Regions from separate parts of the Shewanella sp. AC91-MNA-CIBAN-0169 genome, predicted to be linked through region 1. Evidence: predicted binding sites of a transcription regulator. Region 1 holds the regulator's gene; the other holds the start of a gene.
The links. Region 1 encodes MetJ, which represses methionine synthesis genes. Its sites were predicted from a motif close to TAGACGTCTAGACGTCTA; they were not measured.
Positions count from the first base shown of each region.

Region 2: a site for MetJ is predicted at 10,948-10,965, ahead of metE (5-methyltetrahydropteroyltriglutamate--homocysteine S-methyltransferase). Genes of this name have one in related genera too.

Region 1 is NZ_JBEOPM010000013.1:85,125-101,472, reverse strand. Features, by position in the region: gene AAEY98_RS12725 (TRAP transporter permease) at 1-455, shown strand, start outside; gene AAEY98_RS12720 (DUF1850 domain-containing protein) at 455-859, shown strand; gene AAEY98_RS12715 (manganese-dependent inorganic pyrophosphatase) at 949-1,872, opposite strand; gene AAEY98_RS12710 (NanQ anomerase/TabA/YiaL family protein) at 2,252-2,713, opposite strand; gene AAEY98_RS12705 (alpha/beta hydrolase) at 2,819-3,874, shown strand; gene AAEY98_RS12700 (LON peptidase substrate-binding domain-containing protein) at 4,088-4,666, shown strand; gene AAEY98_RS12695 (pseudouridine synthase) at 4,778-5,758, shown strand; gene AAEY98_RS12690 (tetrathionate reductase family octaheme c-type cytochrome) at 5,853-7,247, opposite strand; gene AAEY98_RS12685 (DUF3373 domain-containing protein) at 7,310-9,022, opposite strand; gene AAEY98_RS12680 (c-type cytochrome) at 9,171-9,500, opposite strand; gene AAEY98_RS12675 (sulfite exporter TauE/SafE family protein) at 9,867-10,607, opposite strand; gene metJ (met regulon transcriptional regulator MetJ) at 10,683-10,997, opposite strand; gene metB (cystathionine gamma-synthase) at 11,206-12,375, shown strand; gene AAEY98_RS12660 (bifunctional aspartate kinase/homoserine dehydrogenase II) at 12,507-14,900, shown strand; gene AAEY98_RS12655 (hypothetical protein) at 15,064-15,273, shown strand; gene AAEY98_RS12650 (DUF1097 domain-containing protein) at 15,572-16,063, opposite strand.
Region 2 is NZ_JBEOPM010000001.1:288,945-305,292, reverse strand. Features, by position in the region: gene AAEY98_RS01280 (NRAMP family divalent metal transporter) at 1-1,065, shown strand, start outside; gene AAEY98_RS01275 (YehS family protein) at 1,452-1,916, shown strand; gene AAEY98_RS01270 (NAD-dependent malic enzyme) at 2,201-3,889, shown strand; gene AAEY98_RS01265 (DUF3069 domain-containing protein) at 4,046-4,480, opposite strand; gene AAEY98_RS01260 (tetratricopeptide repeat-containing diguanylate cyclase) at 4,904-6,787, shown strand; gene queG (tRNA epoxyqueuosine(34) reductase QueG) at 6,828-8,057, shown strand; gene AAEY98_RS01250 (dodecin) at 8,070-8,282, opposite strand; gene metE (5-methyltetrahydropteroyltriglutamate--homocysteine S-methyltransferase) at 8,592-10,883, opposite strand; gene AAEY98_RS01240 (LysR family transcriptional regulator) at 11,038-11,940, shown strand; gene AAEY98_RS01235 (HDOD domain-containing protein) at 11,923-12,663, opposite strand; gene AAEY98_RS01230 (TonB-dependent receptor) at 12,784-14,763, opposite strand; cobalamin riboswitch at 14,905-15,118, opposite strand; gene AAEY98_RS01225 (hypothetical protein) at 15,431-16,096, opposite strand; gene AAEY98_RS01220 (DUF3622 domain-containing protein) at 16,223-16,348, opposite strand, start outside.

The sequences.
Region 1 (16,348 bases):
CGTTAATTGTGTCACACATGTTTGTGTTTTATTTTGGCATTATGGCAGACCTTACACCACCAGTTGCCCTAGCGTGTTTCGCCGCGGCGCCAATCGCTAAAGAGAAAGGCTTAAAAATCAGTTTATGGGCCATTCGCATTGCCATTGCTGGGTTTATTATTCCGTTTATGGCGGTGTACGACCCTGCGCTAATGCTCCAAAGTGGTGGTGTGCTAGAAACGGTTTATGTGGTCCTTAAAGCGACGGTGGCTATTGGTATTTGGGGCGTGATATTTACCGGCTACTTATTACAGAACCTTTATTGGTGGGAACGTGTTTTAGGCTTTATTGCTGGTGGCTGTTTGATTATGGCGACACCGCTGAGTGATGAGTTAGGTTTTGGTTTGGCACTGGCGTTTATTTTGCACCACGTATGGCGTGCACGTAAGCTAAAACGTTTAGCGCAGGGCGAATAATGCTAGGGCTATGTTTGGGTTTAGCAGGCACGATTTGGGCTCAAGTGCCTGCTAAACAGATGACATTGTCTTGGACTCACACAATTGAGAAAATTCGTTGGGCCGAAGATTATCGATTAACTAATGAAGGTTTTATTTTAGAACAAGCAAGGGTAAAAGGCAGTGGCGCAGGAATGGAGATTCCTGCCGATGCAGTGTTAAAAGATGGCAGTTGGCACTACAAACCGCATTTGCCTATTTTGCCAATGCTAAAGTTGGGCCGCACGCCAGAAGCAGGCGATTATCAGTTATGTGTGTTATCGACTCAGGCTGGGCAACAATGCCATTCTATGAGTTATTGGGTGGGTGAGCCTACCACTGAGCAGCCCTCCATTGAGCTATGGGGCTGTGATATACCAAGTTAGTTAATCGACATAATAGATAGGCGTTGAAGCATAAAAAAAGCTGAATCAATTGATTCAGCTTTTTCTTTATTTGAGATGTTTACAACGAGTTACTTTGCAAAGGTATCTTGCAGTGCAGGTACAACTTGTTTTTTACGGCTTAATACGCCGTCTAACCACACGCGACCATCAACGGTAGGTTTACCGTAAGCGCGCTCAGTTAAGTCTGCTGAATCAGAAACAACTAACATTTCTGAACCTTCTTTCATGATATCGGTTAGCAGCAATAATACGCTGTGACGATTGCCTTCAATTTTCAATTTAGCAATATCAGCTTCTAGGTCAGCTTTGATGTCGTCAAATACAGACAAATCGATAACTTCTAATTGGCCAATACCCACTAGGTTACCGTTCATGTTGAAGTCTTTAAAGTCACGCATAACAAGGTCACGCGCTGGCGTGCCTGCAACTGCTGATTTTACTTTAAACATGTCCATGCCGAGTTCTTTAAAGTCTTCTACACCGGCGATTTTTGCTAACGCTTCAACGCAACGGATATCGGCAGTGGTACAGGTTGGAGATTTGAAAATAACCGTGTCACTTAAGATGGCGCACATCATGATACCAGCGATGTTTGCTGGAATTTCTACTTGGTAGAAATCGAACATCATTTTAATGACGGTGTTGCTGCAACCTACTGGACGGATCCAACATTCTAGTGGAGTAGAAGTGGTTAGGTCGCCTAATTTGTGGTGGTCGACAATACCGACGATAGTCGCTTGAGCGATATCATCTGGCGCTTGAGTAATTTCTGAATGGTCAACAATATAGACTTCTTCACCAGCGTAACTGGTTTTATATTCTGGTGCTTCAAAACCAAATTTTTCTAAAATAAATGCGGTTTCTGGTGATAGCTCGCCTAAACGGGCTGCAATTGCCGGTTCATCGATTTGGTTTTTTAAATATGCTAATGCTATAGCACCACAAATTGAATCTGAATCAGGGATCTTGTGACCCACTACATACATTGCCATTGAAAGACTCTCCTATAAAGTTGCCCTGATTTTAACAAGGATTGATCTTCATCGCATTAAAAAATACCACTTCAACGGTTCAACTTACCATATGAGTGTTTTCAATGATGATATACGTGTTCAATTGACAAAAAAAGGCCCCGAGCGGAGAGTCTCGGGGCTTTTCTATTTACACAGGGTAAGTGTATATTTGTCTTTAGCTTGGGTATAACAACGCTATTGAAGTATCTTTTCAGTATTCTATTGAGACTATCTCAAGTGCTCTGTCGAGGTGCTTCTTGTGCTCGAATTAACTTTAGCAGACTTCTTTCAAATAGCGATTTATTGCTAATAATTCAGCAGTAGGACTGAGTATTTGACATTTTTTAAGATGATATTGTTATACCCTTACCTTAATCACCACTTTACGGACTTTTTGTGGTGTAGGGCTGGTGCCAGGCATATGGATGTCACTAGGAAAAAATAGTGCAAACATGCCTGCTTTTAGCGGAATAAACGCCGCGTCATCTTTGTTAGATTCATAGTCGTATTCAGCATAGTCATGCTTGTCAAAATAAGGCTTAGAAGGCGTTTGATTGGCTAACGGTAAATAGCCAAATTCTTCTTCACCGCTAACCACATACTGCACATCAATATACTGTTGATGAACTTCAAAGGGTTCGATCTCTTTAGGCTTAGTTTCATAGTCATTGACGATAACGAAAATGTCTTTGCCTTCAAGCGGATAGTTGCCCACTTCAAGCTGGCTAAAGTCTGTGTCCGCGAGATGAGCTAATGCTTTGGCTAATCTCGGGCTAAGTTGAGTGTATAGGTGGCGATTTGCTAAAGTATCAACAATCATAAAAATTCCGTAAGATAAGAACCATAAAAATATGCTAGCGTGTTAGCGCTAAAGCATACAGTTTTACAAAGATAACAGCATTACAAATATAAGAAGGATTGTACATTGCCTGCATTACGTTTACTTGCTGGACCAACGGCTTACGAACAACTAGAAGCGAATGGCTTAGATCAATCATTGTTTACTCAGCTCTTTGCTGCATCAGGCGGGCCTAAGTGGCTGGCGATAGCAGGCTTAGATAAATATTTATTTAGTGAGTTTTTTCAGGGGCGCCAAGATCCTCTTTATACCATGGGCGCATCGTCGGGTGCGTGGCGTTTAGCTTGTATGGCGCAACAAGATCCATTAGCGGCTTATGAACGTTTAGAGCATTTTTATATTCATCAGAATTACGAAAAAAAGCCGACGCGTGAACAAGTCAGTGCCCAAGTATTGCAAATTGTTGATGGCATTTTAGGTGAACAGCAAGGCGCTGATATTATTGCTAATCCGTTAATTCGTCATCATATGGTGGCCTGCCGTGCCCGCCATTTAAATCGCATTCATGCCAAATTTGGCTTAATGATGGGATTATCGATGGCAGCGGTAAGTAATGTCATCAATCGAAAAAGCTTAGGCTGGCACTTCGAGCGGGTTATTTTAAGCCATAAAGACGCCGCATCACCTTTTAGACGTTTGAAAGATTTGCCCACCAAACATGTCGAGTTAACTCAAGACAATATCCGTCATGGATTACTAGCGACAGGATCTATCCCGCTATTGCTCGATCCGGTAAAAGATCTGCAAGGCTCGCCAAAAGGCCATTATTACGATGGAGGCATAACCGATTATCATTTTGATATGCCATTACCCGCTGCGACAGGGTTAAGTTTGTATCCGCACTTTTATCCGTACATGAGCCCAGGCTGGTTTGATAAATCCTTGTTGTGGCGTAAAGCGAAAGCGAATTATCACAATGGATTAATTTTAGCACCGAGTAAGCAATTTATTGCAAGCTTACCGTTTAGTAAAATTCCTGACCGTGAAGACTTTAAAAATTTAGATACTGAAAGTCGAATTGCTTATTGGCAGCAAAGCGTGCAACAAAGCCAGGTATTAGCTGACGAGTTTGCTGAGATTGTCGCTTCCGGCACTATTATGGATCGTATTGAGCGTTTATAAGATTCAATAAATTGAATGTTTTTTGTACTTTTTTTGAAAGATAGTCGTATTGATTAAGGTCTATTGGAGTAGGGCGTAGCGAAAACGGGTGGTTATGTCGGTAGTAAGCATTATATTATGCTGCTTAAGTTGTTGAATAATTAACCACTGCTACACTTGTTTCATTGATTTGACTTTGGTTCAGTAACTTCACCTATGGTGTAGGAGGCTGTTATGCAAACAAAAGAAGTAGCATTACTGATTCAAGATGCTGTGCTATTACCCGGTGGACGACTTGAAATTCGAGTTGTGGCACCGAGTGATTTAGCCATGGTTGCCGATGTATTAAAAGGTCACTATGGTTTAGCATTTGCGCCATTGAAAGTGAATAGCGAACTGCCTTGTTATATTGCAGCAACCCAATGCAATATTATTGATTTCAACCAGTTAGGTGATGATTCTTTAAGCATCGTTATTGAGGGAACACAGCGTCTTAAAATTTTATCTGCGGCGCAAAAACGAGATGGTTGTTGGATTGCTCGTGCGCTCCCTTGCGCTAATTGGTGCCATGAGCCCATTGCGGGTGAGTTTGAAATTATCAGCGCCGCACTTGAACAATTTTATCAAGTGAATCCAGATTTACTGGAATTGTATTCACAAACACATTTAGAAGATGCCGCTTGGGTGAGTCAGCGTTGGTTAGAGGTTTTACCTATGTATAACCGTGATAAGCTGATTTTAGTTGAACAACCTAATTGCCATAAAACCATGGATTTTGTGCTGCAATTACTAAAATCTCACGTGGATGTATAAGCGCAATATTGTGTTATCGGTATCAAGTAATCAAGATACATTTTAAACCTAGCCTGATAAGATACCTTCTCGTTTGAACCTTACCTTCATCTTTATATAGCCAAGTTGTTTATGCCTAATTCATCAAACTACACTGCGGATCATCCTCAATCCTCTTCCCAAACACCAAGCGCTGCCATTGCCGCTCAACCTTCGTATATTGTGTTGCCGCGTGCTAATGAATTAGCAGGTAAGCAATACCACACAGTAGTTGAGTTTTTGGTCGATCATTTTAAGCAAATCGATGCCAGTGTGTGGCAGCAACGGATCAAAGATGGCAAAGTTCATTGGCAAAATGGTGAGTTAATTACCGCAGACAGTGTCTATCAAGCCACTGCCAAAGTGTATTATTACCGCGAAGTGCTGGCCGAAACTAAAGTGCCTTTTGCTGAGCTGGTGTTGTATCAAGATCTTGATACCATTGTGGTTTATAAACCGCATTTTTTACCTGTTACCCCAGGCGGAAATTACGTCAATGAATGTTTAGTGCATCGATTACGTATCGCGACTCAAATTGATACGGTCGCCCCAGCACATAGGCTCGATAAAGACACGGCTGGGGTGATGTTAATGACGCTCAATCCGCAAACACGCCATGCATATCATCAGCTATTCTTAGATGACAAGATCACTAAAGATTATCAGGCCATCGCTAAATTAACACCTAGGTTGGTGAGTGAATTAGCCGATAATACTTGTACGCTTCCTATTCATTGGACGGTTAAAAATCGTATTGTGGCGGCAAATCCAAGCTTTACCATGCAGGTGGTTGAAGGCGAGGCGAATAGTCATTCTGAAATCAGTTTAGTGGCGGTAAAAGATGGTTTTGGCTTGTTTGAGTTAAGTCCGATTACCGGTAAAACTCATCAATTACGTGTACATATGCAAAGTTTAGGCATGCCGATTTTACATGACCGCTTTTATCCAGTGCTACAACCTAAAGGGCCGGACAACTTTGATAAACCATTGCAATTATTGGCTAAACGGTTGCGCTTTACCGATCCAATCAGTGCTATTGAACAAGATTTTCAGTGCCAAGGTTTGGATTTTTAGTTGGTTATTTAGCGAATAAAAAAACCGCCATAGTAAAGTCGATAGCGGTTTTTTTGTATCAGCTTATTGCTGTTGCAGTGAGCTTATCTGAGTATTAGTCAGCTTTTGTGTGTTTAATACCTTTACGATTTTTCATTGGGTCGCCATCATAACCAAGGGCTTTCCAGTCTAAACGCTCGCCTTTGTTGTGGCAGTCATTACACTGTAGTGCCTTGTCTTTTGGTGACACCATGTGGTTGATGCGCCACCACATCTCAGTTTCAACAAAGCCATGCTGACCACTGTATTTGAGTCCTTTTTCTACCATGGTTGGGTTAGCTTCCATGCCTAGTTTTGCAGCTAAATCCCAATCAAATTTATCCCAGTAGCCACCTTCACCGTACGTTTTAGGGGTTATCAGAATATTAAGTTTAGCATCATAGATTTGCTTACCCGTGTGCACTTTAAATGGGTAGATTTTAGCTTTAGGGTCGCGAATATCACCTAATGGATAAGCTAATTTAACCGTTTTAGTGGGGTCCATTTTATCGCCAGCCATATACGCATCGGCGCGGCCATTAAACCAGGCATATTGTGGTTTAACGTCTTTTTGCCAAATAAAGCTGCCTTTCTTTTTCATAAAGGTGTGCTTGCCGTATTGGTCTGTTGTTTCAGGAAGATCTTGACCTGCCTGTGACCAATCCCAACGCATTTTGGTGGGTTCATTTTTAGCAAATGATGGTATATGACAAGTTTGACATGCTACCGTTTCCGAGTGGGTATTAAGCTTTGCATTTTTATGAGGCGCAGCATCATGGCAATTTACACAACCAATTTTGTTTTCCCCACCAGGTGATACGCCCATCGAGTTACCGGTAATTTGATGATTTTCAGTAACGTGACAAGTTTGACACTGGAAGTCATTGCCATCGGTATCCATGTGGACATCGGTCGCTTTATCTGGATAAGACATTGATGAGTCTAAATCGCCGTGTTTAACCGCATCACCACCGCCACCGTAAAAGTGGCAACTGCCGCAATTGTCACGCACGGGTGCACCTACATTTTGGGCAACATTGGCTAAATTGACTCTTGCTAAGGCCTCGCCTGCGCCCGCAGGATCTTTAATGTAAGTTCCCGTGGTGTCGTGACAGACTAAGCAATCGACTTTGGTCATGTCTTTAAAGTCGAATGTAGAATCTTTCCAACCATAACCTGCATGACAACTGGTACAACGCGGTTCGTTACCCGATATCGATACACAAAAGTTGTTAATACTGTTTTTTTTACCACGCATCACTGTGCGGTCAGGTAGTTTTTGCTCTAACTCCCAAGTCCAATGTGAAGATTTCATAAACTCTTCAGCATGTTCTTTATGGCAGGTTAAGCATTGTGTCGTCACTTCAGGGCCATTAGCAAAAGGCCCTTTCAGCGCCTCTTTATGGTTAAAGGCAGCCTGTGCGCTACTGCTTAATAACAGTAATACAGCCAGTGCTGATAATAGTTTCATGATATTTGTCCTTACCCCTGAGCTTGTGCTCAGGGGGGCCAAGTTAGAAGGTTAAGTTAGCGTTAGAAGTTAACGGTCAGTGAGGCATTGACGTCATAGGCGGTGTCAACAACGGGCAACATTGAGTACGCGCTACCGGCAATCACATCGTCAACCTTCATCGGTGCACCTACTGGTGAGCCACTTCCGGTATATTCATAGTCGTAATACAAACCGGCTAACTTGATAAACATTTTTGGATTAATATCAAAGATATAATAAGCTTCGGCAACGTGGCCACGAGTGGCTAACTTACTGCCGATTGGGTCGTCTTGTGCTTGGGTGAAGGGACTCCAGTATTTAGAACCGTAGTTATATTCCAAACCGAATTTGCCGTATGGTGCAGGAATTTGCATGCCCACATAAATGCCGTAACCATCTTTGGTGTCGCTATCAACGGTTTCTTTTGGCACCATAATGATTTCAGTACCAGTGCTGTTCAACTCTGCTTCAAATACTGCATCGCTTAACATGCCACCGAACAAACCAGCATTGCCGTTGGGTTCAGCACGAGTCCATCCTAATGAGGCAAACATTTTCAGGTCGTCATCGGTTTCATAGGCATAACCTAGGCCACCTAAGTACATATCACCAATGACACCGCTTGGTTGTACGCGGGTGACGAAGTTAAAGTTGTCGAATTTTTGCATGTCTTGATACATGGTTGGGGCAAAGATACCCGCCAGTTGAGTAGGGAATGCCATGGTGCCCGTAAAGCCATCATTGACATCTTTAGCACCGAATAAAGTGAACTGTAAGAAATGGTTACCGTCATTAATCACGTCGATATTAAACCCGCCGAGGTGGGTATCTTTAGTGATGATGTCACCAAACAATTCGCCATTGCCGTACTGTGATTCAAAGCCTTGGCCATAGCAAAAACGCACTGTTTGACCTTCAATACCGGTGATATCACCCAAGTTGTAACCTAAGGTAAGACCATCGAAGTTGAAATTGACTAAGTGACCTGATGGCGTGCCGCCTCTGAGTTCATTTTCACGATAATGATTTGGTGGACCGTACGTTGAAGGACGACGTCCAATAGAAAGGTAAGTGCCACTGCCGTTAATGTCTTTCCAATTAAAATAGGCGCGCTCTACTTTTAACTCATCACCACTGGTGCTACCGCTACTGGTGCCATCCATGGTGAATGAGTTCCATGAGTCGAATACTTTAACCCCAGCAGAGTCTCCCCAGCTCTTAAACATGGTTAAACGTCCTGCAAAGCTGACGTTATCCCACACTTTAGCATCAATATTTAGGCGTAAGCGCGTGGTATAAAATATATCGTTATCAATGTCCTGTTGGGTTTTTTGGCCCAACAGCATTGGCATAACGCCTTGCAGCATACCGCTTTGAAACGCGCTGGCTAAATCAGGGTTTGCCATCATCATTTGGCCTAACGGTGAGGTAGCGCTATTTGGATCGCCAAATACTCCTGACATGGCTTTAGCGCCAAAGTCAGAAAAGTTAACGTTCATGGCTGGGTTCCAAGTGACGTTTTGATAATGTAATGAATGTGCTTTGGTTCTAAAATCACCCGTAATGGCTATTCTGTCTAAGGCTGTGTGACGCTCGGTTTTGTCAACTCGTGAATTTAAGTAATCAAGATCTTCATTAATAGTAGCGAGTTGTTGTTTAAGATCGGCAATCTTTTGTGCATCGGTATCTGCTGCTAGGCTTGCGCCGCTCATAAAGAGCGCGTTAGCCACTAATATTGAGATGAGAGTTCTCATGGTCTTTCTCCCCTTTATTTGCCAAATAACACGGTCAATTTGGCAAATTTTTTGTGTCAGGATCCCTGAGGCTAAGCCTCACAGTTTTTTCGTTTGGTTTATTGGCTGATGTTTCGTTTAGAACGAAAATAGACTCAGCATTGATGATTTAGCCGCAAGTAGCTGGTTGGTCTGAATCGGCGGCGTGGTCATATAAAAACTGTTGAATATCTTTTATGTCTTTTTCTGATAAGGCTTCAAAAACGGCAGGTTTAGCTTTGTGCTTATCACGAGTAAAGAAACGATCCCATTGGCTCATGGTTTTGGTCATTGGGGTGAGTTCAGGGCCTTCACTGTTAGCGCTGTGGCAGGCTTTACATTCTTTTTTGTACAGGTGCTTACCTTTTTTAGGATTACCACCATCTGCAGCCATCACTTGGGTGCCAAGTGATAATGCCATAGCAACTGCGATACCAACTTTAATGTAAGTGTTCATCATTTTGTCCTCTGTCGGGCTTATTAGGGTTGTGCATTAACAGCATTTAATTATTTCTTTGCTGTAAACAATGTTACCTAAAAGTGAGTAGTGTTAATTTGAAGTAGATCATATCCATGAGAAAAATCTAATTGAAAAAAAGTTAATTGAAAGAAATCTAATGGACTAGTGTGATGTGGATCTATTGCGTAAAGATGATGAGTTTGTTAGGGGAGATAAAAGAGATTTTTTTGATTCTTATTATGGGTATTTTTAGTTGAGAAATAGACTTTTGATAAGCAGGTTTTTACTAAATAGAGGGATTATTAATCATCATTTGAGATCAAGCCCATTGATGGCTGGTTTTGTTTACAGGTGCAGAATAGCTGATTAGCTCATTAACGTGTTGGTCGACATAATCACTAATACAGTGGCACTAATACTACATAACACTAAGGTGACTATGCGGGTTTTATCTTTATCAACGCGGCCAATTAATCTACCTGAGACAAGATAACCAGCAACGACTGAAGGCAATAATAGCAGTGATAGCCATAAATGCTTCACTTCAACTAAGCCGACGATGGTTAGAATAGCTAAGGCAATTAATGAGCTAAACACGAAAAAGGCAGATAATGCCGCTCTAAACTGACTTGGGTCTTGGCCTGCAAGCAAAATGGCCATTGGTGGACCACCGATAGCAGCGATATTGCCAAATATGCCTGAAAATACCCCAGCGATAAATAAACTGAGGCGATTAATGGGGGCGGTAAAGCGAAAAATGCTAAGAATAACAGCAATAAACACAATGCCTGCAATCACTAAGCCTAGTATGGCTTGTGGGGCAAACAGCAATAATCCAGCGCCTAAAAACCCCCCAGGGATCCGCCCGAGTAAGGCATATTGCAAACCATTAAATTGTAGGTGACCGCGTTCTCTAAATAAGGTCATTGCAGAAATGGCAAAGCCCATAACAATAATAGGAACAGGAACTAATTGAGGATTAACAATATACAGTAGCGGGCTTGCAACAACGGCTAACCCAAAGCCAATTAAGCTTTGGGTTAGCGCGCCAAAAAACACGATAATCGATGCCAGTATCAAGGTCGTTGGATCGATAAATGACATCATAAGTTCTCTTTAAAAACATGACGACTTCTTATTAGGGTCGTTTCAAAGTCTGTGAGGTATTGACTAATCAGTGAATTATTCGAGCTCTTCCCACTCGATACCCATATCATCCATTAACTTTTTCGCTTCACTTGGAATGCTATCAGGCTGATCTTTTGATAGATCACCGTCATAAGGTAATGGTTGACCTGTGTACGCATGCAAAAATGCTTCGCATAGCAGTTCACTGTTAGTTGCATGGCGCAGATTATTTATCTGGCGACGCGTCCGCTCATCCGTCAGTACTTTTAATACTTTTAAAGGGATAGAAACCGTAATTTTTTTTACTTGTTCATTTTTTTTGCCGTGCTCGGCATATGGGCTGATATATTCGCCATTCCACTCAGTCATTAACTTACCCTTAACGATAAATACGCTGCAGATTTTAAACCGTTACAATCTCTAGTCAAATTATTGCTACTATTTAATCCCGATTGCAAATAGATTTCTTGATGTTTAGACGTCTAAACGTCTATTTAAGTTGACGGATGGGGATCTCTTAGGTAAATTTGGACGTCTAGACATCTCTTTGTGTGTTTGTGAAATTTTAGGAGTCACCATGACTAAGCATCAAAACGCCACATTGGCCGTTCGCCAAGGTATTGAAACAGACACACAACATGGTGCTATCGTGCCACCGATTTATTTATCGACCAATTATTCATTCGATGGCCACAATAATCCGCGCGAGTTTGATTACAGTCGTTCGGGTAATCCTACTCGATGTATTTTAGGTGACGCACTCGCCAAACTCGAGCAAGGTGCTACCGGCGTGGTGACATGTACCGGCATGGCGGCGATTACATTGGTGACTAGCTTACTTGGCCCAGAGGATTTATTGGTTGTGCCGCACGATTGTTATGGTGGCAGTTACCGCTTATTTACTAACTTGGCCAAAAAAGGCCAATTTAAGTTATTGGTTGTTGATCAAACTGATGCGCAAGCGCTGAGCAAAGCGATAGCTCAAAAACCGAAAATGGTGTGGTTAGAAACGCCATCGAATCCTTTATTGCGGGTGGTAGACATTAATGCCATTAGTATCGCTTGCCATGACGTTGGCGCGCTAGTGACAGTCGATAACACCTTTTTATCACCAATATTACAGCAGCCATTATTATTAGGTGCAGACATTGTTATTCACTCAACCACCAAATACATCAATGGTCATAGCGATGTGGTCGGTGGAGCGGTAGTGGCTAAAGATCCTCAAGTGGGTGAGTTGTTACATTGGTGGTCAAATACTCTTGGGCTTACGGGTTCAGCATTTGACAGTTATTTAACCCTCCGAGGCTTACGTACTTTAGCGGTACGAATTCGTGAGCATCAACGTAATGCACAAAAGATTGTTGAGTTACTCAGCGCCAGTGATGTGGTGGCCAAGGTGTATTATCCGGGTTTAAAAGACCATCTAGGTCACGAAATTGCGGCAAAACAACAACAAGGCTTTGGTGCTATGTTAAGTTTTGAGTTAATTGGCGGCGAAGCGGAAGTGGTGGCATTTTTAAAGGCGCTGTCGTTGTTTAGTATTGCCGAAAGTTTAGGCGGAGTGGAAAGTTTAGTCGCCGTTCCGGCCACCATGACCCATAGAGCAATGGACCCACAAGCAAGGCAAGAGGCTGGTATTAAAGAGACTTTATTGAGACTATCTGTCGGTATTGAAGATGCAGATGACCTCTTGGCCGATATTCAAGCAGGCCTAGCAGCTGTTGCCGCGATAAAATCAGCTTAATTCGAGTTTAAGTTAGCTGTGGTTTCGACCAAATTGGGTAAAATAGCAAAACATGCACTTGCAACACTATTGGTTTCAAAATAGAAGTCTAGCAGTCGCAACAAAAGTCGTAGTTGTTTAAGGAGTCAGTAATGACGCGAAGTCATTTACATAAGTTTGGTGGTTCAAGTTTAGCGGATGCAGATTGCTATCGCCGTGTTGCACATATTCTACTTACGCATGGCCAGAGTGATGATTTAGTTGTGGTATCCGCCGCCGGAAAAACGACTAACTTCTTATACAAATTATTGAGCCTGCGTGACAGCGGTCAGTTGTGGCAAGAAGAGCTGCAAATTCTGATCAGTTACCAGCAGACGTTAATTGAACAATTATTATCAAACGAGCAAGCGCGTGATTTACGCGAACGTTTGTCTACCGACAAATCTCAGTTAGTCAGCTTATTATCTTTAGAGCAACGTAACGATTACCAATTAAACCAAGTGGTGAGTTTTGGTGAACGTTGGTCGGCGCGCTTAATGGCCGCTTTGTTACGAGAAATGGGCGTAGCTGCGACTCATGTCGATGCGTGCTCTATTTTGGTAGCCGATGAAGGCGCCGTACCCAATATTTTAGTGGCTGAGTCTCGTGACAAGGTACAGGCCTTATTAGCCTTGCACCCGCAAGAGCGTTTAGTGATCACCGGCTTTATATGCGCTAACCGCCACGGCGATACCTTATTGCTGGGTCGCAATGGTTCTGATTTTAGTGCCACCTTAATTGCCAGCTTAGCTGACATTGAACGCGTTACTATTTGGACCGACGTTGAAGGGGTATTTAACGCCGACCCGAATAAAATTAATGATGCTAAATTACTCAAGAGTATGTCATTAGCCGAAGCTGACCGCTTAGCGCGCCTGGGCTCTCCTGTATTGCATTCTCGGACCTTACAGCCGTTATTTAATACCGACGTGAGCCTAGCGGTACGCTCAAGTTACGCTTCACACACTGACTTTACTCTAATTGCGCCACTGAGTTCATCAGCAAGTGCGCCAGTAGTGACTAACTTAAATGAAGTGGTGTTGTTTAGTTTTAAAATGAACGCAGACATTGAACCATTGTTGGCTATTTTAGATAAAGCAGGTATCACACCGTTAGCTTATTGGTCTCTGGCACAACATAAGTTTGAGTTGGCGTTAACGCTTGAAAGCCAGAAACAAGTGCAAGCTTTACTCACTCAATACAGCAGTGAATTTTTGATTGAAGAGTTGAGTGCCCAAACTGACTTAGGCCTAGTGGCATTAGTCAGTGCCGATGCTCATCACTTTAGACGCAGTTTTGCCCGACTACTCAGCCGTGATGCCAAACCGATTTATCAAGATGCATTAAGTTTGGTCACCTTAGTCCCGCAAGCTCAAGTGAGTTTATTGACCCAAAAAGTACATCGTCGTTGTGCTGGACCAAGAATGCGTATTGGAGTGTTATTGCTGGGAGTGGGTAACATTGGTGAGGCGTGGATTGATTTGTTTAAACGCGCCAGTCCAGCATTAGATCACGAACTTGAAGCCTCTGTTGAGCTCGTTGGTTTAGTCGGTTCGAAAAAAGCATTAATTTCTAACGACGGAATTAACCTTGAACAATGGCAGCAAGATTATCAACAGCAAGGCATTGAATGGGATTATGATCAGCTTTTTGATCAATTAGCGCAGTTATCATGCGATGAAATTGTCGCTTTAGATATCAGTGCTAGTGCCGCCTTAACCTTACAATATCCCGAGCTATTTGCCCGTGGTATTCATGTGGTAAGTGCCAATAAATTAGCCGGCTCAGGGCCATTGCCATTTTATCGTGAATTAAAGCAGCAGCTGAGTAATCGCCGCTTATTTTGGCGTTATAACGCCAGTTGTGGCGCAGGTTTACCTATTCAACATGCGTTAAATGACTTACGTAATAGTGGTGACACTATTGAAGCGGTGGGTGGTATTTTCTCGGGCACGTTATGTTGGTTGTTCGAAAATTATGATGGCAGTAAGCCGTTCTCAGAATTAGTACTGCATGCTCGCAGTTTAGGCATTACTGAACCGGATCCACGCGATGACTTATCTGGCCGCGATATGCAACGTAAGTTGTTAATCTTGGCTCGCGAGATAGGTTTAGCGGTAGAGCTAGACGATATTAGTCTTAACTCATTAGTGCCTCAAGCTTTAGCAGAGTTGTCACTAGAAGATTTTTTAGGGCGCATCAGTGAGTTAGACGATGATTTGTTGCAGCAGTATGTCGCTGCAGCTGAACAGAACAAGGTGCTACGTTATGTGGCTTCGCTGGATAAAGTCGAAGGTAAGTTACAGGCTGAAGTGGGTTTGCAGTGGGTTGATAATAATCATCCTTATGCGAATTTAACCCCAGGGGATAATGTGTTTGTTATTCGCAGTGCGTTTTATCAAGGTAATCCTTTGATTATTCGCGGTCCAGGGGCAGGGCGTGAGGTGACTGCTGCGGCTGTGCAGTCGGATTTGGTGCATATTTGCAAAGACCTGTTGCAAGAGTAGTTTTGTTAAAAAAGACCATTATTGATGGTCTTTTTTATGTCATATCGGGAATGTTTGAGAGCTGAAATTCAGCTCTTTTCTTTATTTGCCGCAAACCGCTCAACGCATAAATACTAAAATGTTAGATGACAAGTGTTCACATCTTGAAATGGAGTTCAAAATAATGATGAAAATCAAAGTATTTACTAAAGTGTTAAAACCTAAACTAAGCTTTTGGATGAAACCGATAGAACAAGCTGATTGTGGTTTACAAGACGAAATTAATTTATGGTTATCCACACAAACATCTATAGAAATTACAGAGATTAAACAAACTCAAAGCGGTGGATCATTTATGCCAGCGACATTAAATATTACCATTTGGTATCAGTAATATAACGAGATTTTTTTGTAAGTTTAAAGATTTAATCGACATCAATTAAAAGATAGATAATAAAAATGAATAGGTAGCATAAAGCTGCGTCCTTATTCTAAGTGCTGAAAAAGCTCAATAATAGAATGGCTTAGACTTTTTATTATATAAATATCCGATCGAGATTTCGACCAATTTGAAGTGATGTTTATGGATACTATTTTTGCGAGTATTTAAAGATTGGCCCAGTCTTTAGTTATCTTTATTTATTCTCAGGTAACGAATACTCTTAAGGCGACACAATCTAAGTCGCCTGTGCTTAGGCTTCTTCTACTGCGTCATCTTTTAATGATTCAGCTGTTTTATCGGTTAACGTTATTAATAGGCCTGTGAGTAGGCTCATGCTGTAACCGAGTACGGCGCCAATAATAAGTGGTGGAATGATAGCGGCTAGATCAGCATTTAAGGCAAAAGTGATGCAACAACCGATAAAGGTGCCGGGAATAAAGGCGAAGTTTTTATTACTGGCTTGTAAGCACATAAATGCGGTGACAATGCCTGTTAATGCATAGCTGATCATTGGCGAACCTAGAACACCGCTGCCTGCAATAATTAACCAGCCCCAGAATACACCGGAAAGATTGGTCATCATCGCCATCATCATGCCTTTAGCGCCAGTTTCCGTTTGAGCGAAAAAGGTACTGCAGCCCAGAAAGCCGACCCATGTCACGAGATGAAATACATCAGCAAGACCAGCCCAAACAGCTGCTAATAAACCAGCAGAAATTGCAATTTGCCAACGATGCGCCATGGTTGCCTCACAAAAGATTAAAATTAGAACGGTGAGTTCTAAATTTAGCACAATAAACTAAATTTAGGCAGTTAGGTTTTACAAAAGTCGATCCAGTTCGCAAATAAAAGCAACTGCTAATAAAACCAAACGTTATGCAACTCGATAATTGTCAGAGAGTCATCATGTCTACCGCACATTAACATCAGATATAGTCACTAATGCTATTAACTTTGTTAGAACCTAAGTGTTAGCGCACTTTTTAAAAAATAATTTGAACATTATCAAATGACACAGTCTGCAGGC
Region 2 (16,348 bases), on a different contig from region 1:
TTCGCCGCTGGCGCTCGCTACACAGCAGCAACTGATGAGAGTTTATTGCACGGTTATCAAAAGCAAGGCCGCGGGTATTTGATGCTGTTTACGGGGCTTAATGTTATTGCCGCCATTGCCAGTACGGCGGGGGTATGTATGTTAACGGCAGCAATGTTAACCCAGTTTATTCCGCTATCGATTGATGTATTAGCGCTAATTGTATTGGTCAGCTCATTAGCATTATTAATTTTCGGCCACTACAAACTGCTTGATAAAATGACCAAAATTATCATGTTGGCTCTTACGTTAACCACCTTAGTCGCCGTGGCATTGGCTTTTAATCGTCATAGCGGATTCGGCACTCCAGTGGTTGGTGAATCTCCTTGGCAATGGGCGTATGTCGGTTTTTTAGTGGCGATGATGGGTTGGATGCCTGCTCCGATAGAGGTCAGTACTTGGAACTCATTATGGTTAATAGAAAAACGTAAAACTCAAACGGTAACCGCCAAGCAGGCTATTTTTGATTTTAATCTAGGCTATGTCACCACGGCATTACTGGCGATTGTATTTTTAGCGTTAGGCGCATTAGTGATGCACGGCAGTGGCGAGCGTTTTTCTGACTCTGGCGCGGTATTTGCGTCGCAATTGATCACCCTTTATAGCCAAGTTATGGGCAATGAAAGCCGCTATCTCATTGGGATAGTCGCGTTTTTATGTATTTTTAGCACCACAGTGACGGTAATTGATGGTTATAGCCGCACACTTGATATGGGCTGGCGATTACTGTCTAACAACACGTCCACACGCAGTTATTTAACACAGGTGATGCTCGGGATCAGCGCGCTGGGTTTATTACTCATTTTATTCTTTAAAGGCGCCTTATTACCGCTGCTTGAATTTGTGATGATCCTTGCCTTTATGACTACCGTTATTTTTGCTTGGCTTAACTTCCGTTTAATGACCAGTAACACCTTGGCTAAAAAACATCGTTATGGCCGGGTGATGGTTGGATTGTCTTGGATTGGTTTATTGTATTTAGTTAGCTTCGCTATTTTGTTTATTTATTGGTATCTCACAAAGTAATCTCACTAAAAGCCTAGAGGCTAGGACGCTACGCGGCTAGATCCTATAAAATCAACAGCCTAACAGCGAAGCGACACTAGCAGGCCGAAGCTCGCCCTAGCAGCGAAGCGATACTAGCAGACCAAAGGTCGCCCTAGCAGCGAAGCGATACCAGCAGACCGAAGGCCGCCCTAGCAGCGAAGCGATACTAGCAGACCGAAGGTCGCCCTAGCAGCGAAGCGGCACTAGCAGACCGAAGGTCGCCCTAGCAGCGAAGCGACACTAGCTGCGTTAGAAATCGATTGCAGCTCAAGCAGGATTAATCTGACTAATCAATGATTACCCGTTATACTAGTGTTTCGTCAATTGACCTAAACCATTTATGCGCAGCCGCGCCAGAGAACCTTATGATTAACAATGATATTCTTCGCCGTATTCGCTTTGTGTTTGACTATTCAAATGCCAAAATGATTAACATTTTCAGCCAAGCCAAAGTAGACATGTCTTCAGAGCAAATTATTGCGCTGTTGAAAAAAGAGGAAGAAGAAGGTTATCAAGCGTGTAATGACACATTAATGTGTCAATTCTTAGATGGTTTGATCATTCAAAATCGTGGATTAAAGCCAGGAGCTGAAGTACCTGCGCCCTTAAAGCAATTGACTAACAACCTTATGTTCAAAAAATTACGCGTAGCGCTTGAAATGCGTGAAGAAGATATTATTGCCACATTAGCCTTAGCAGATTTTTCAATGACTAAATCTGAGCTAGGCGCGCTATTCCGTAACCCTGATCATAAAAACTATAAGCCTTGTGGCGACCAGGTATTAAGAAACTTCGTTAAAGGTTTATCAATCAAACATCGCGGTAAGTAAAACCTACCAAGTTGTTGAGATAATACTTTATAAATGCGCAGCTTAGGCTGCGCATTTTTGTTTGTGGCGTTTACATTTAAACAATAATCATTTTGCATTTACACCATGCGATTGTTCACATAGCAATGACACAATAGTGAGAGGTGAGTAAAAGTACCTAACAATTATGTGATTTTACTCACTTAACAGACCACAAAAAAGATCAGACGTGATAATCTACAAGCACAAAAAACCAGCCCAATTCTAATAACGATCTAACTGGATCTCACACATTAAGGTTCCCCATGGACGATAACAAACGCCCCCTCTATCTTCCTTTTGCCGGCCCAGCGATTCTTGAATCACCCCTGCTTAATAAAGGCAGTGCATTTAGTGAAGAAGAACGAATTTATTTCAACCTCGAAGGCCTCATTCCTTGGGTCATTGAAACCATTGATGAGCAAGCCGCTCGTGCTTACGCACAGTTTAAAAACTTCACCAATGATCTCGATAAACACATTTATTTGCGCAACATTCAAGATACTAACGAAACCTTATTTTATCGTTTAGTGCGTAATAACATCAGTGAAATGATGCCAATTATCTACACGCCTACGGTTGGTTTAGCCTGTGAACGTTTCTCAAAAAACTATCGTCGTAACCGCGGTTTATTTATTTCGTATCCTAACAAAGATCGCATTGATGATATTTTAAATAACTCAACCCGCCATAAAGTCAAAGTCATCGTGGTGACGGACGGAGAACGTATTCTCGGTTTAGGCGACCAAGGCATAGGCGGTATGGGGATCCCAATTGGTAAATTATCGCTATACACCAGTTGTGGCGGCATAAGCCCGGCGTATTGTCTTGCGGTGACCTTAGATGTTGGTACTGATAACCCACAACTTCTTGAAGACCCTATGTATATGGGTTGGCGTCATCAGCGTATTGGCGGTGATGAATATGCTGAATTTGTTGAAGAGTTTATGCAAGCAGTCAGCCGTCGCTGGCCAGATGCCTTAATTCAGTTCGAAGATTTTGCACAAAAAAATGCCATGCCATTACTTGAACGATATAAAGATCAATATTGCAGTTTCAATGATGATATTCAAGGCACTGCAGCCGTTACGGTAGGCTCACTACTGGCAGCTTGTAAAGCCGCTAACAGTAAACTTAGCGAACAACGTATTACCTTCTTGGGTGCGGGTAGCGCTGGTTGTGGTATTGCCGAAGCGATTGTGGCGACAATGGTGTCTGAGGGCATTAGCGATCAACAAGCTCGCTCACAAGTGTTTATGGTCGATCGTTGGGGCTTATTACTCGATAACATGCCTAACCTACTTCCATTCCAACAGAAGCTAGCGCAACCCTGTGCCACGATAGAAGCATGGGACAATTACAGTGACAATATTTCGTTACTTGATGTGGTTAACAATGCCAAACCAACGGTACTTATTGGAGTATCAGGCTCTCCTGGTTTATTTACTGAAGAAATCATTAGAGCAATGCACAGCCATTGTAAACGCCCTATTGTATTCCCATTATCGAATCCAACGAGCCGTGTAGAAGCGACCCCGAAGGACATTCTTAATTGGACATCGGGCCAAGCACTCGTGGCAACGGGTAGCCCATTTGAACCTGTGGTCGTCAATGGCGAAACCTTTGAGATAGCACAATGTAATAATAGCTTTATCTTCCCAGGTATTGGCTTAGGCGTATTATCTTGTGGTGCAAGGCGTGTATCGGATGAAATGTTAATGGCTTCAAGTCGTGCTTTAGCGGAGTGTTCGCCATTAGGCAAAGAGGGTGTTGGCTCGCTATTACCTCGTCTAGAAGATATTCAAGCTGTCAGTAAATATATTGCTTTTGCTGTTGCTAAAGCAGCTATTGATCAAGGTTTAGCATTACCTTGTACCGATGAATTATTGCAACAATCGATTGAAGCTAACTTCTGGGAACCTGAATATCGTCGTTACAAACGTACCTCATTCTAACCATTAATAAGGTCCATTCAGCGCTTTAGAATTGTAAAGCGCTGATTGTCATTACTGTGATAGTGAAACTCATTGATTGAAAAGGTTATGCGCTTTTTAACCATAAAAAAATCCCAACCTAAGTTGGGATTTTTTATGTCTGTAATAACAGTAAATTTATGCCGACATCACTAGCTTAAAACTATTCAACAATGGGCGGTCGGTGCGCGCTTTTTTAAGCTTACGTAAACACTCTTTCAACGACTGCTCAGCTAAGCGTCCGAAGACACCATCATATTCGTTATTATTCATCTCTTCTTCAGAGTCAGCACTATCAGCAATTTCTTGCGCAACACGGCTTAACTGCATCCACGCATTGGCAATATAAAAGCCATGAAACTCTGCTTTGGTCATTAACTTTTGCGCACTCGCAGGTAATGCATCCCAAGCATGAGTAAATGTATTGGCTTTATCTTCAATAAGTTCGCTAAACAAGCCTTCATAGGCCTCAAGTAATGTTTCAGGTAACTTGTCCATCGGCAGTACTTTGTTTGCTACGTTATACGAAATTTGTTTTGCTACTTCTTGATACTGCGGGTCAACTTTGGTCATGGTTATCTCTCAATTAACATTCTCCACATGGATTGGCATCAGAATGTTTGATGGCATAATAATCAAATTATTTATTGAAATTAGGCCAGAACAAACGCACTCTTAATGCCATATCTATGCAGTGATATGTCTTTTACTCATGTAAATGAAAACAAGCTAATCCAATTATGACATGATTTTTTACTGTTTGTATTATCAGTTTTTAAAGTAATACTCCGTCGATATATTAACTTAATGAGCAGATCAGTCTCTAAATATGGACTTTAATCTGCAGGTCACATCAATTTATCATTGATAAAACACCCATTGTGCACAATAATTGCTCATCGATAGTAAAGATGTATATAAAAGTGCTATAACTACGCCTACACAATGATTATTGTTGCCAACAAAAAACTATAAATAAAAAAGCAGCTTATTATTTTGAATAAATCACTAAATTTTCACTTTTTTATTGCCATTTTTATCGCAATATATTTTTTACCTACTCCAGTTTTTGCCGCTTATTACGACAACGACAAAGCTGATGCTATCTATAAAAAAATAGATTTAGCTGATTATATTGATCAGATCGCTGGCGAAAAGCTACTCAACGAATATAAGCGGATCATTGCCTCTGACGATGAGATCCGTCAAAAACTCTATGTCCGTTTAAACTGCTGGAACCAGCCTTCTACTACAGAGAGTGAACTTACCAACGCCATTAAATATGCAGAGCAGCAACTGCTGATATATTCAGAACCCTATCCATCCGCAATTCATACCGATTTATTATTATGTTTGGGCTATTACAAACAGTTTTCAGGGCAATTAGACGAAGCTCTGGACGATCTTTCTAATGCAATAAATAATGCATACGAACTTGAAGATCCTCGACTTATCGCTGACGGTCGCAGCATTCGAGGGGCAATGCTGTCCTATCAAGGCAACTATTCATCTGCATTAGAAGATTTAATTACATCGCAACAATTGTATGAAAATCTTAATTTAACTTATTGGGCAAATGATAACTTGAGTGAACTTGCTGCAAGTTATCGGCGTTTTGGTGATGCTGAAACCGCTCTTAAATACCAAATAAAACTAGAACAAGTTTACCTTAAGGCCAATCAACAAATAGAAGCTGATAACATCAATAATCAGATCGCATTTTCACTTTTAGAGCTTGGACGTATCGATGAGTCTACAGCTCGATTTAAGCAGTCGCTCACCTTCTGGAAAACCCAAAAAGATAACGTTGCGATTGCAGATGCCAAAACTAATGTTGCAGGAAATCTGATTAAACTAGATAAAATAGATGAAGCATTAGTGCTGTTAAAGGAAGCAGAAAAAGAAATCCCAGTCAGTCATGATGGGCCGCATAGTTCATTAATGTTATACCTAGCACAAGCATATTTAGCGACAAATGAATTAGATAAGGCACTTGAATATAGTCAGCTTGCATCTATTGATTTTAACCGTGGTGGCAATCAACGCGGTGAAAGTGAAAACATCTATATCAAAAGCGATATCTACCAAGCTAAAGGTGATATTGAAAATGCATTAAAAACTTTGCAAAAATTTATCAAAATGCACATGGCTCTTGATAAGCAAAATATGTCTGATCGCAACTCAGAAATGCAAGCGCGCTTTAATACCAACAAAATTCAAACCGAAAACGAATGGTTAATACAACGCGACAAAGATAAAGAGCAACAGTTACAAATTTTACAGCGTAACGAAAGCATGCAAATCATCATTATTATCTTAGTTGCGATTATTTTAATTATCGTATCAATGTTTGCTTATAAACAAGTCATTCGAAAACAACTCTTTAGGCGTTTAGCCCTAACCGATGAGCTGACTAAATTGGCCAATAGACGTGACACCTATTCTCAGGGGCATTACTTCTTAAAATCATCCAAACTATCAGGCAAGCCGTTTTCCATTATCTCTTTTGATGCTGATCATTTTAAAATAGTAAATGATACATTAGGCCACGACATGGGAGATAAAGTACTGGTAAAACTAGCGTCAATTAGCACAAGCATGATGCGTGATACCGATGTTGTTGGACGTGTTGGCGGTGAAGAATTTTTGATTTTACTGCCTAATATCGACAAAACTAAAGCCATTGAAATCGCTAATCGGTTAATTGAGACCATTGCTGATTATGACTGGACTCAGATTGCGCCGAACTTACATCAAACCGTCAGTGCCGGGGTTGCCAGCTATAGTAATGAAGAAGACTTGTCACCATTGTTACTAAAAGCGGACAAAGCGCTCTATTCTGCCAAAGCTGCTGGTCGAAATTGTGTCAAAGCTGAGTAAAACGCGTATAATTTTAGCGTGTTTACTCAATGATAGTGTTATGACAACAACGACCCCAGTATTAACGCCTGATCCAATTACCGATCTTGAGATCAATTCAATCCCCGAGCCCTGTCCATTGACCGCGGTTCAACTTGATGTGCTCAATAGGCAAATCAAGCTTTGGGGTAAAGAACTTGGCTTTGCTCATATTGGTGTTGCTGATGTCGACTTAACTCAGCATGAGGCAGCATTACAAGACTGGTTAGATAAAGGTTATCACGGTGAGATGGCTTACATGGCTAATCACGGAATGATGCGTGCTAGACCCGCTGAGTTACATCCCGGAACCATTAGAGTGATTTGTGCTCGGATGGACTATTTACCGCCTGACGCTGGCTTTGCCAGTAATTTAACCGACCCAAATCTTGGTTATATCTCTCGTTATGCGGGTGGACGTGATTACCATAAACTCATCCGACAACGGCTTAAAAAGCTCGGCGATAAAATTAACCAGTATTGCCAACAGCTCGACTTTGATACGACTGATTTTAGACCTTTTGTGGATTCTGCACCTATTTTAGAACGTCCATTAGCCGATAAAGCCGGACTAGGCTGGACAGGCAAACACTCGTTAATTTTAAACCCAGATGCAGGCAGCTGGTTTTTTCTTGGCGAGTTACTCATTAACTTACCGTTACCGTTAGATATCCCGATTGAAGAAGGCTGCAACACTTGCGTAGCCTGCATAAAGTCATGCCCAACTGATGCGATTGTCGAGCCCTATGTTGTCGATGCAAGACGCTGTATTTCTTACTTGACCATTGAATTACAGGGCGCTATCCCAGAAGAGTTTCGCCCGCTTATAGGCAATCGTATTTATGGCTGTGATGACTGCCAGCTAGTGTGCCCAGTCAATGCTAAAGCACCACTGACAAAAGAAACTGATTTTCATACTCGCAGTGCGCTTATTCAACCCGATTTACTGACTCTATTTGCTTGGTCTGAACCTTATTTTCTCAGCCAAACAGAAGGCAGTGCGATTCGACGAATTGGTCATAAACGTTGGTTACGTAATATCGCGATTGCATTAGGTAATGCCCCTGCTAATCCGGCCATTATTAATGCGTTAGAGCAACGTAAACACAGTGAAGAAGTGGATGATATGGTACTTGAGCATATTGAATGGGCATTAGTTCAACAAATACAAAAAGCGCCACAGTCGGCGCTTTCACGTAAAACTCAACGAGTGATCAGATCAATACAAAAGGGTTTACCAAGAGACGCATAAACAAAATAAGCATTAGGCATTAGAGTCTAAGGTAAAACCCACTTTAATAGTCACTTGCCAATGAGCAATTAGGCCTTCTTCTAAGTGACCACGAGTTTCGATAACTTGAAACCAACGCAAATGTAGTAAACTTTTATTGGCTTCTGCAATCGCATTTTTGACCGCCTCATCTGAACTTATTGGTGATGATCCCACGAGTTCAATGACTTTATAAGTGTGACTCATAATAGCTCCTATTGTTAACTGCACATCTTTAGTTTCAGTGTAGTAAACAATAGCGCTATTCACCGCAGTATCGTTGAATAATAAACAGATAACGGTCAGCCGTTGAATCCGGGGGTGCTCACACCGTTTTTCTCTAAGATAAGTTTTTTTCAACTAATCTCAACAGAGAACAATCAAATTCAACTACATACAACTACATACAACTACATACAATTGCCAAGTCTACATTTGGCTTCGCCATGTCTGCCAGCTAATATTAATAAATTATTTTCATTTAAATCAATGTTATCTATAACGAGTTCATCCCAATTAGAACCGACGTCGAAGCACTTTAGTCGCTTCAATCATATTCCGCAGCGCGGGCTCAACTTCATCCCAGGTACGGGTTTTTAAACCACAATCAGGATTAACCCATAACTGTTTCACCGGCACTTTTTGCGACGCTTTAGTTATTAAGTCGACCATTTCATCAACGGTTGGAATATTTGGCGAATGAATGTCATACACACCGGGACCAATTTCATTAGGATAATGAAAATCTTCAAAGGCACTCAGTAGCTCCATACGCGAACGTGACGTCTCAATGGTGATAACATCAGCATCCATCGCCGCTATGGCATTAATGGTGTCATTGAACTCGCTGTAACACATGTGTGTATGGATTTGAGTTGCATCTTCAACACCTGCAGCCGATAACTTAAACGCATCCACCGCCCAGGTTAAATAATCTGCCCATTGGCTTTGTTTAATCGGTAAACCTTCACGAAATGCAGGTTCATCAATTTGAATAATGCCAATACCCGCTTTCTCTAAATCAACCACTTCGTCACGTACTGCTAATGCAAGTTGGTTAGCAATATCTTTACGTGGAATATCTTCACGAGCGAACGACCAATGTAAAATGGTCACCGGACCCGTTAGCATGCCCTTAACAGGCTTGTCGGTTAAGCTTTGCGCATAGGTAGCCCAGTCGACCGTCATTGGTTTGGGGCGAGACACATCGCCATAAATTAACGGCGGCTTAACGCAACGAGAACCATAACTTTGCACCCAACCAAATTGAGTAAACCCAACGCCCTCTAATTGTTCACCAAAATACTCCACCATGTCATTACGCTCAGCTTCGCCGTGAACTAGCACGTCGATACCCAATTTAAGTTGACGAGAAATGGTGTCTTGAGTGACTTGCTCAAGCTGTGAACGGTAATCATTGTCATTGATTTCGCCTTTACGCCAGCGACTGCGTAACCCCCGAATAGCTGGCGTTTGCGGGAATGAACCTATGGTGGTTGTGGGTAATAATGGCAGCGCTAACTTTTGTTGTTGGGCAATGATACGGCGGGCAAATGGACTGTTACGTTCAAAATCATCAGCGGTTAGCTGCGACACACGTTCTACAACCTGTTGATTAGCTGCGGCAGCTTTTGCCAAGCGGCGTTGCTGGCAACGATCAATAATCGCTCGGCTAGTTGCTGAACCTTGCTCAACGATTAATTGATGAATTTCGTTAAGTTCAAATAATTTTTGTTTCGCAAAAGCTAATTGGCCAAGTAATGGCGTAATTAATTGGCTTTCAACCTCGACATCCACAGGACAATGCAACAATGAACATGAAGGTGCAATCCACAAACGATCGCCTAACGTGGTCGCTAACTCGGTTACCTTCTGTGCAATCACATCAACATCAGCAGCCCACACATTACGGCCATTAACCACCCCAACAGAAAGTACCTGCTGAACGCCTAAAGCATTAACAAACACATCAAGCTGTTCTGGCGCGGTGACTACATCAAGATGTAGCCCCTCAACCGGTAATGCACTCACCAATGCTTGATGATGGGCAATAGAACCGTAATAACTGGCGAGTAAAACCTTTAATGATGCTGGCTTTTGTTGCGCTAACGTTTGATAACTGTGGCTAATGGCTTGCTGCCACTCATCGGTTAAGTCTGCCGCTAATACCGGTTCATCAAGCTGTACCCAACTCACACCTTGGGCAGCAAAACGAGACAAAATTTGTTGATAGGCAACCAATAACGGCGGTAACAACGTCAACTTATTAAACTCAGAAAGGCTTTTAGATAAGTATAAATACGTCACCGGACCGAGCAGCACAGGTTTTGCTTGATGACCTAATTGCTGTGCTTCTGTGACTTCATCAAACAATTGCTCGAAGGCAATCTCAAATGTTTGATCAGCGCTTAGTTCTGGCACTTGGTAATGGTAGTTAGTATTAAAAAACTTGGTCATTTCTGCCGCACACGCATGTTGGCCGCTTTGCGAACGGCCACGAGCCACGCGAAATAAGGTGTCAATATCGACAGCGGCTGGGCTGCCATCAGCTTGAGTGGCCCGATGACGATCGGGGATCACATTTAAGGTCGCGCTCAGGGTTAGCACCTGGTCATAATAAGCAAAATCCCCTACTGGCAGTAATTCAACACCCGCATCTGCTTGCCACTGCCAATGAGTGCGTTTTAATTCACTGGCAACGTTTTTCAGCTCCGTTAATGTTGCTTCACCGCGCCAATAACGTTCTAAAACAAACTTCAATTCACGCTGACGTCCTATGCGGGGAAATCCTAAACTTGAAATTTTCATACTGCTTTCCTTTTCGTTGAGCAAAAATTTATAGCCATTTATGTAGAAAAGCTACATAGGCGTCTGGACGTCTAGAAGTTTATTGTGTTACTCTGCTGTCAAGCAATCGAATTGATTTCATCAGCTAGTTGAGCAAGATTCATGTGGAGAGAAAATGATAGAGCTTAGACACCTTCGCACCTTGATGGCGTTAAAGGAAAGTGGCAGTTTAGCGGGTGCAGCTAAAAAACGGTTTGTAACCCAGTCGGCGCTTTCTCATCAAATAAAAGAGTTAGAGACACGAATTAACTCAACTATTTTTGTTCGTAAAAGTAAACCGTTAACGTTTACTCACGAAGGTTCACGTCTGCTGAATTTAGCGGAAGAAATCTTACCGAAAGTGATTGCAACCGAGTCAGATCTTAAACGCGGTTTAGAAGGTGAAAGCCAACAGCTTAAGCTCGGCATTGAATGCCACAGTTGTTTTCGTTGGTTAATGCCCGTTATTGAGCAATTTAAACAGCATGCGCCAGCAGCTCAAATTGACATTTCGAGCCGTCATTTATTTGATTCACTCAATGCGTTGGAGACGGGGAGTTTAGATATAGTGCTAACATCTGACCCTGTGCCAGGACATAGCGTCGCATATCAGCATCTATTTGATTTTGAAGTAAAGTTAGTCGTTGCTAGTGATCACGCATTAGCGGCACAAGCGTTTGTCACGCCAGCGCAATTGGCAAAGCAAACCTTAATCAGTTACCCCGTGCCTTTAGCGCGTTTAGACATATACAAACACTTTTTAGAGCCCGCGGGGATTGAACCTGGCGAGCAAAAGCAATGCGATTTAACCTCCATGCTGTTACAAAGAGTAGCCTGTAATGATGGCGTAGCAACCCTACCAACTTGGTCTATCCGAGAGAGTCAGGGGCTAAGCCTTACTGCGGTAAAATTAGGAGCAGAAGGACTAAAACGTCCTTTGTTTGGGGCCTATCGTCGCGATGCCACTAATGCAAATTTAATCCAAAAGTGGCTCGAACTGGTAGCAAGTGAAGGCATAAATCTACAACGGGTTGATTAATAAACCTCGTTTAGACAGTACGCGTCGAAGCACAAGTCCTGGAGAATCAGGGTTTTGTGTTTGGCGTAAGTTATGTGCAATCAAAAATTCTTCGCGTAAATCATCATCTAGCCCTAATGACGCAAATGCTTCGAGCGATAACTGCTGTTGTTGTTTATCAATAAGCGACTTCAATACTTTTAACGATACTGGTCGAGACAACTCAGCATTTAAATAAGCAAAAGCGGTTAACGCAATCACCTGCCCAAACACACTAAACAACGCTAATGTTTGCATTTCATCCGCATCGATTTTAGTGCCTACACCAATGTCGTTGTCTTCACGTAACAGTTGTATGCAATCCACCGCAATGGTTTCATTTAATGCCCAATAGCCTTGAACCAGTTTTTTGTAAGGCTCAGAAAGTTCATCAAGCCTTTCTTTAAGGTAAAACGAAAACGCGTAGCGATAAATGTTCACTTGGCCCAAACGGATTAAGGCATCTTTTACACTACGGCTTTTTGTTGATATGACACCTGCTGTTTGCGCGGTATTACTGCGTAACAATAAATGTGCTGCCAAAGCAGGATCCGCTGAAATGATATCGATAACGACTCGAATATCTGCTTCGTTAATCAGAGATTTTTTTAATGGAATTAATATGCCACGACGACCAATGACTTGCTCTTCATTGCCAATAATAGCTTGAACTTGAGTAAGGACTTGTTGCTCAAGATTAGTCATATTCATCAATTACCTTTTCTTAGAATAAATCACTTTATTCATTAATTTAACGATATATTAAAACGAAAGCCAGTAATAGTTTACTGGCTTTCGAAAGGTTATTCGCTAAAAAAAGATAATCTAGAAACGATAACCCGCAGTCAGTCTAATTGAGCGACCAGTACCAGAATAATAACCACTGCCATAAGCCGAGTAATAACCAGTGCCAACATAATCTTCATCAAGCAAGTTATCTACACGTAAGCTACCATTCCAACCTGAATAGGTATAGTTAAGCGCAAGGTTTGTTAGCACGTAACTGTCTAACTTATCACCGGTATTGCTGTTGTCGCCTTCCATGTAACGCTCACCAGTGTAAACACCTTCAACAAACGCTTGCCAATTATCAGCAAAATCATAGCTTACGAAGGCTTTACCTGAATGTTTTGCCACCCAAGATAACGCTTTACCGTCGTTCTCACCTTGAGTGAACTCTGCATCAATATAGTCGTACGAAGCACCTAGCAGCCAGTCATTTGATAACTGCACATCATAAGCAGTGCTCACACCAAAGCGGCGAGATTCATCGGCGTTTACGTTAGCACCACCCCCATAAGGCCCATCTGTACGACCGCCTTCGTAAACAATCTCATCTTCTAACTCAAGTTGATAAGCATTGATTTTTAATGTTTGAGTTGTAGTGGTAAAGTCCCAACCTGCTTCGTAAGAACGGCCTGTTTGTGGATTTAAACCTTGTACATCAAGCGGGGTGTAAGCTTGTTCATCGACTTTGGCAAAACGGAAGTTATCATTTGCACGGACATAAAAACGATGTTCACTGCTTGGGCGATAATTTAACCCTAACTCCAACGCATGGGCGTCATTATCGATTTCAATACGGTTCGGATAAAGTAATTGGTCATATAAATCGTCAGTCACTTCAGAATAACGACCACCAACAACATAAGATAACGTCGGCGTTATCGGTACCGATGCTTGCACATAAGCGCTCTTTTGTGTTTGTTCATTATTTCGTTGCGTATAAAGTGTATCGAAATCAGCTTCACCTTTACTCACATCAATACCAGCAACAAAATTTAAATCACCATGTTCTAAATGATAGTTAGCAGTAGCTTTAGGTGAGAAACTTAATAAGTCGCGCTCAATACGCCCTGCTCCACCAAATAACAGACTCGTGGTTGATGTATCCGAGTAGGTTAAATCAGCACCTAAGGCCCAAATATTATTCAGCTGGTATTGATAACCGCTGCGCAATGCTGTGGTTATTTCATGAGAGAATTCACCTTCAGAAAATGATGCTACTTGGCGAGGATCTGCTTCGTACTGCGCCAGCGTTAGCGCACCTGGTGCTTGGCGATCGTTATCAAAATGATTAACTTCAACATAGAAGTCTTCGGTATCTGTTTGATATTGTAAGCGACCTAGAATAGAACTAGTTTCATTGTCATTATTATCGCGGTAATTATCGCTTTCGTTATAACTGGCCGCTAAAAAGTAACGCCATGCATCATTGATAGCCCCTGAAATATCGCCCTTAGCTTCATAGGTATCAAAACTGCCACCACTAACCTGTAAACCACCACCCGTTTCTGTCGGTGCTTTGGTAATGATATTGATCACGCCGCCAACAGCTTGGTCACCATATAGTACCCCTGCACTGCCTGATAAAATCTCAATACGCTCAACTAAGTTAATCGGGATCGACTCAATGCTCGGTGCCGCAATATCAATATTATTCAGTCTGCGTCCATCGACTAAGATCAGCGTGTTATTAGCGGCTTGTGATGCAGAAAACCCACGCATAGAAAATACACTGCCCGAGTTATTATCCGACACCTGAATACCAGATTGTCCACGTAATAAATCGGTTAAATTGGTGGCGCCGCTCATTTGAATATCAGCAGCATCAATGACATTAACATTGGCAGCAATATTTAATGGCTTGGCAGCATTACGGCCAATAACCACAATGGTTTCATCCATGCTGATAGCCGAAGACGAGGGGGATGTAACAACTGATTCAATCGCAACAGCATTAACACTTGCGACACTGAAGACAGCACTTAATAACAGTGCAATTTTTGTTGGTTTAGTACCCATTTACCTTTAACTCCTGAAAGGAAAAATGGGGCAATAACGCCGCAATATAAAACTCCTCTTGGGCCTTATTCTACAGAAAGGTTCTATAAATAAGCCCACAAGCGGTATCACATTACATTTCGAGATCTGCCCACCGAAATCATCGAAATCACCTTTAAGGCCGGTCTCCGGACTAAGGTTATGGCGTTACACTAAAGGTAAACGCACGCGAGTCGAGATGATTAACGCAAGGTTATTGCGCACCTGACTCTCACCAATCACCGTTGCGGGGGCAGTACCAGATTTACACTGGTTTCCCGATTATCCTGCTTTGGTCTATCGTTTCAAAGCAAGCACCGTAAAGATTGACTATTAAATTATCATAAGTTGATATTCAACTCATGATTGAAAAATATCTGTTGTTATGTCGGCGTTAGCATTGAGTACCATAGTACTGCCTGACTAATGAGTGACATCCCAAAATATTAGCGCGGCGATTATAACGGATCCTAAGGTGAACTTGATACTAACAAAAGCTTAACTCACAGATTATTCAACTTGTCGGGCATTCAACATGTTACGAGAGTGACACTAGAAATGGCCAACAACGCTATCAACACGGCACTAATTATATCAACACGGCGCTAATATATGAATATGTCGTCAATGTTAGCGATAAATGTCGACGTTAAGGTTGGCTCATGAAATTACGATAATTATCGATAGTGATAGGAGCTGTCTCTGTGGTAAAAATGGCTGTACGAATGGATTTATGGATTAAGTAGACATTTTCGTCATCACTTATCACCGTAAAATAGCCCATCTCACCTTGCGGGCTGGAAACATAAGACGCTTCAACCACTGTGGAAGAATGATGAATATTAGGCATACTGGTGCAGCCTAATAAACCATGTACAGCCTCGAGCCCATCGACTTTAGAACTGCCTAGCTGTTGATAAACAATTTTACCTTCACAATGTTCTTGATATGTCGCCGCCATCGAATCTAAAAACTGGTCGGGTTCAACGTCATTTGCTAAGCCTTTAAACCCCTGCATACAGACTAAACGAGACCAATCATTTAATGATTCATTGGATGGAATAAACTCAGCCATTGTCATATCGCCACGTTTATCGCTGAATGCAAGCTTCCAATCTAATGGCGGTAAAAAGCCAAATTTTTCAGATAGAGCCGTGAGTTTTTGAACATCCTCAGACATCACCATAGCACCTGATGAGTTGTCATCTTCGCCAAATGCCATCAGTGCTGGAAGTGTCGCAGATGCACTACTCGGGAACAGGAACATAATTCCTAGACAGCCCGAGCAGCCGATAATTGCAGCAATCTTGTTCATCCAAATGAATCCTTATTTGGTCAAGAAAGAGATAAGTTGACTAAAAATCATTCTAATTAGGTATATCCTATCCTGAACATACAAAAATTGACACTTATCGATAACATTTACATCGTTGGTAAGATGTTAGTTTAGTTCTTCGTCATCTTCGTCTTCAGCATCGTCTTCATCTTCAGCATCGAATAACTCTTCTTCATCGACGGCAGATTCTGCAGCTATAGCCGCTGCTAAACTTTTAGCTTTAAGGTGCTT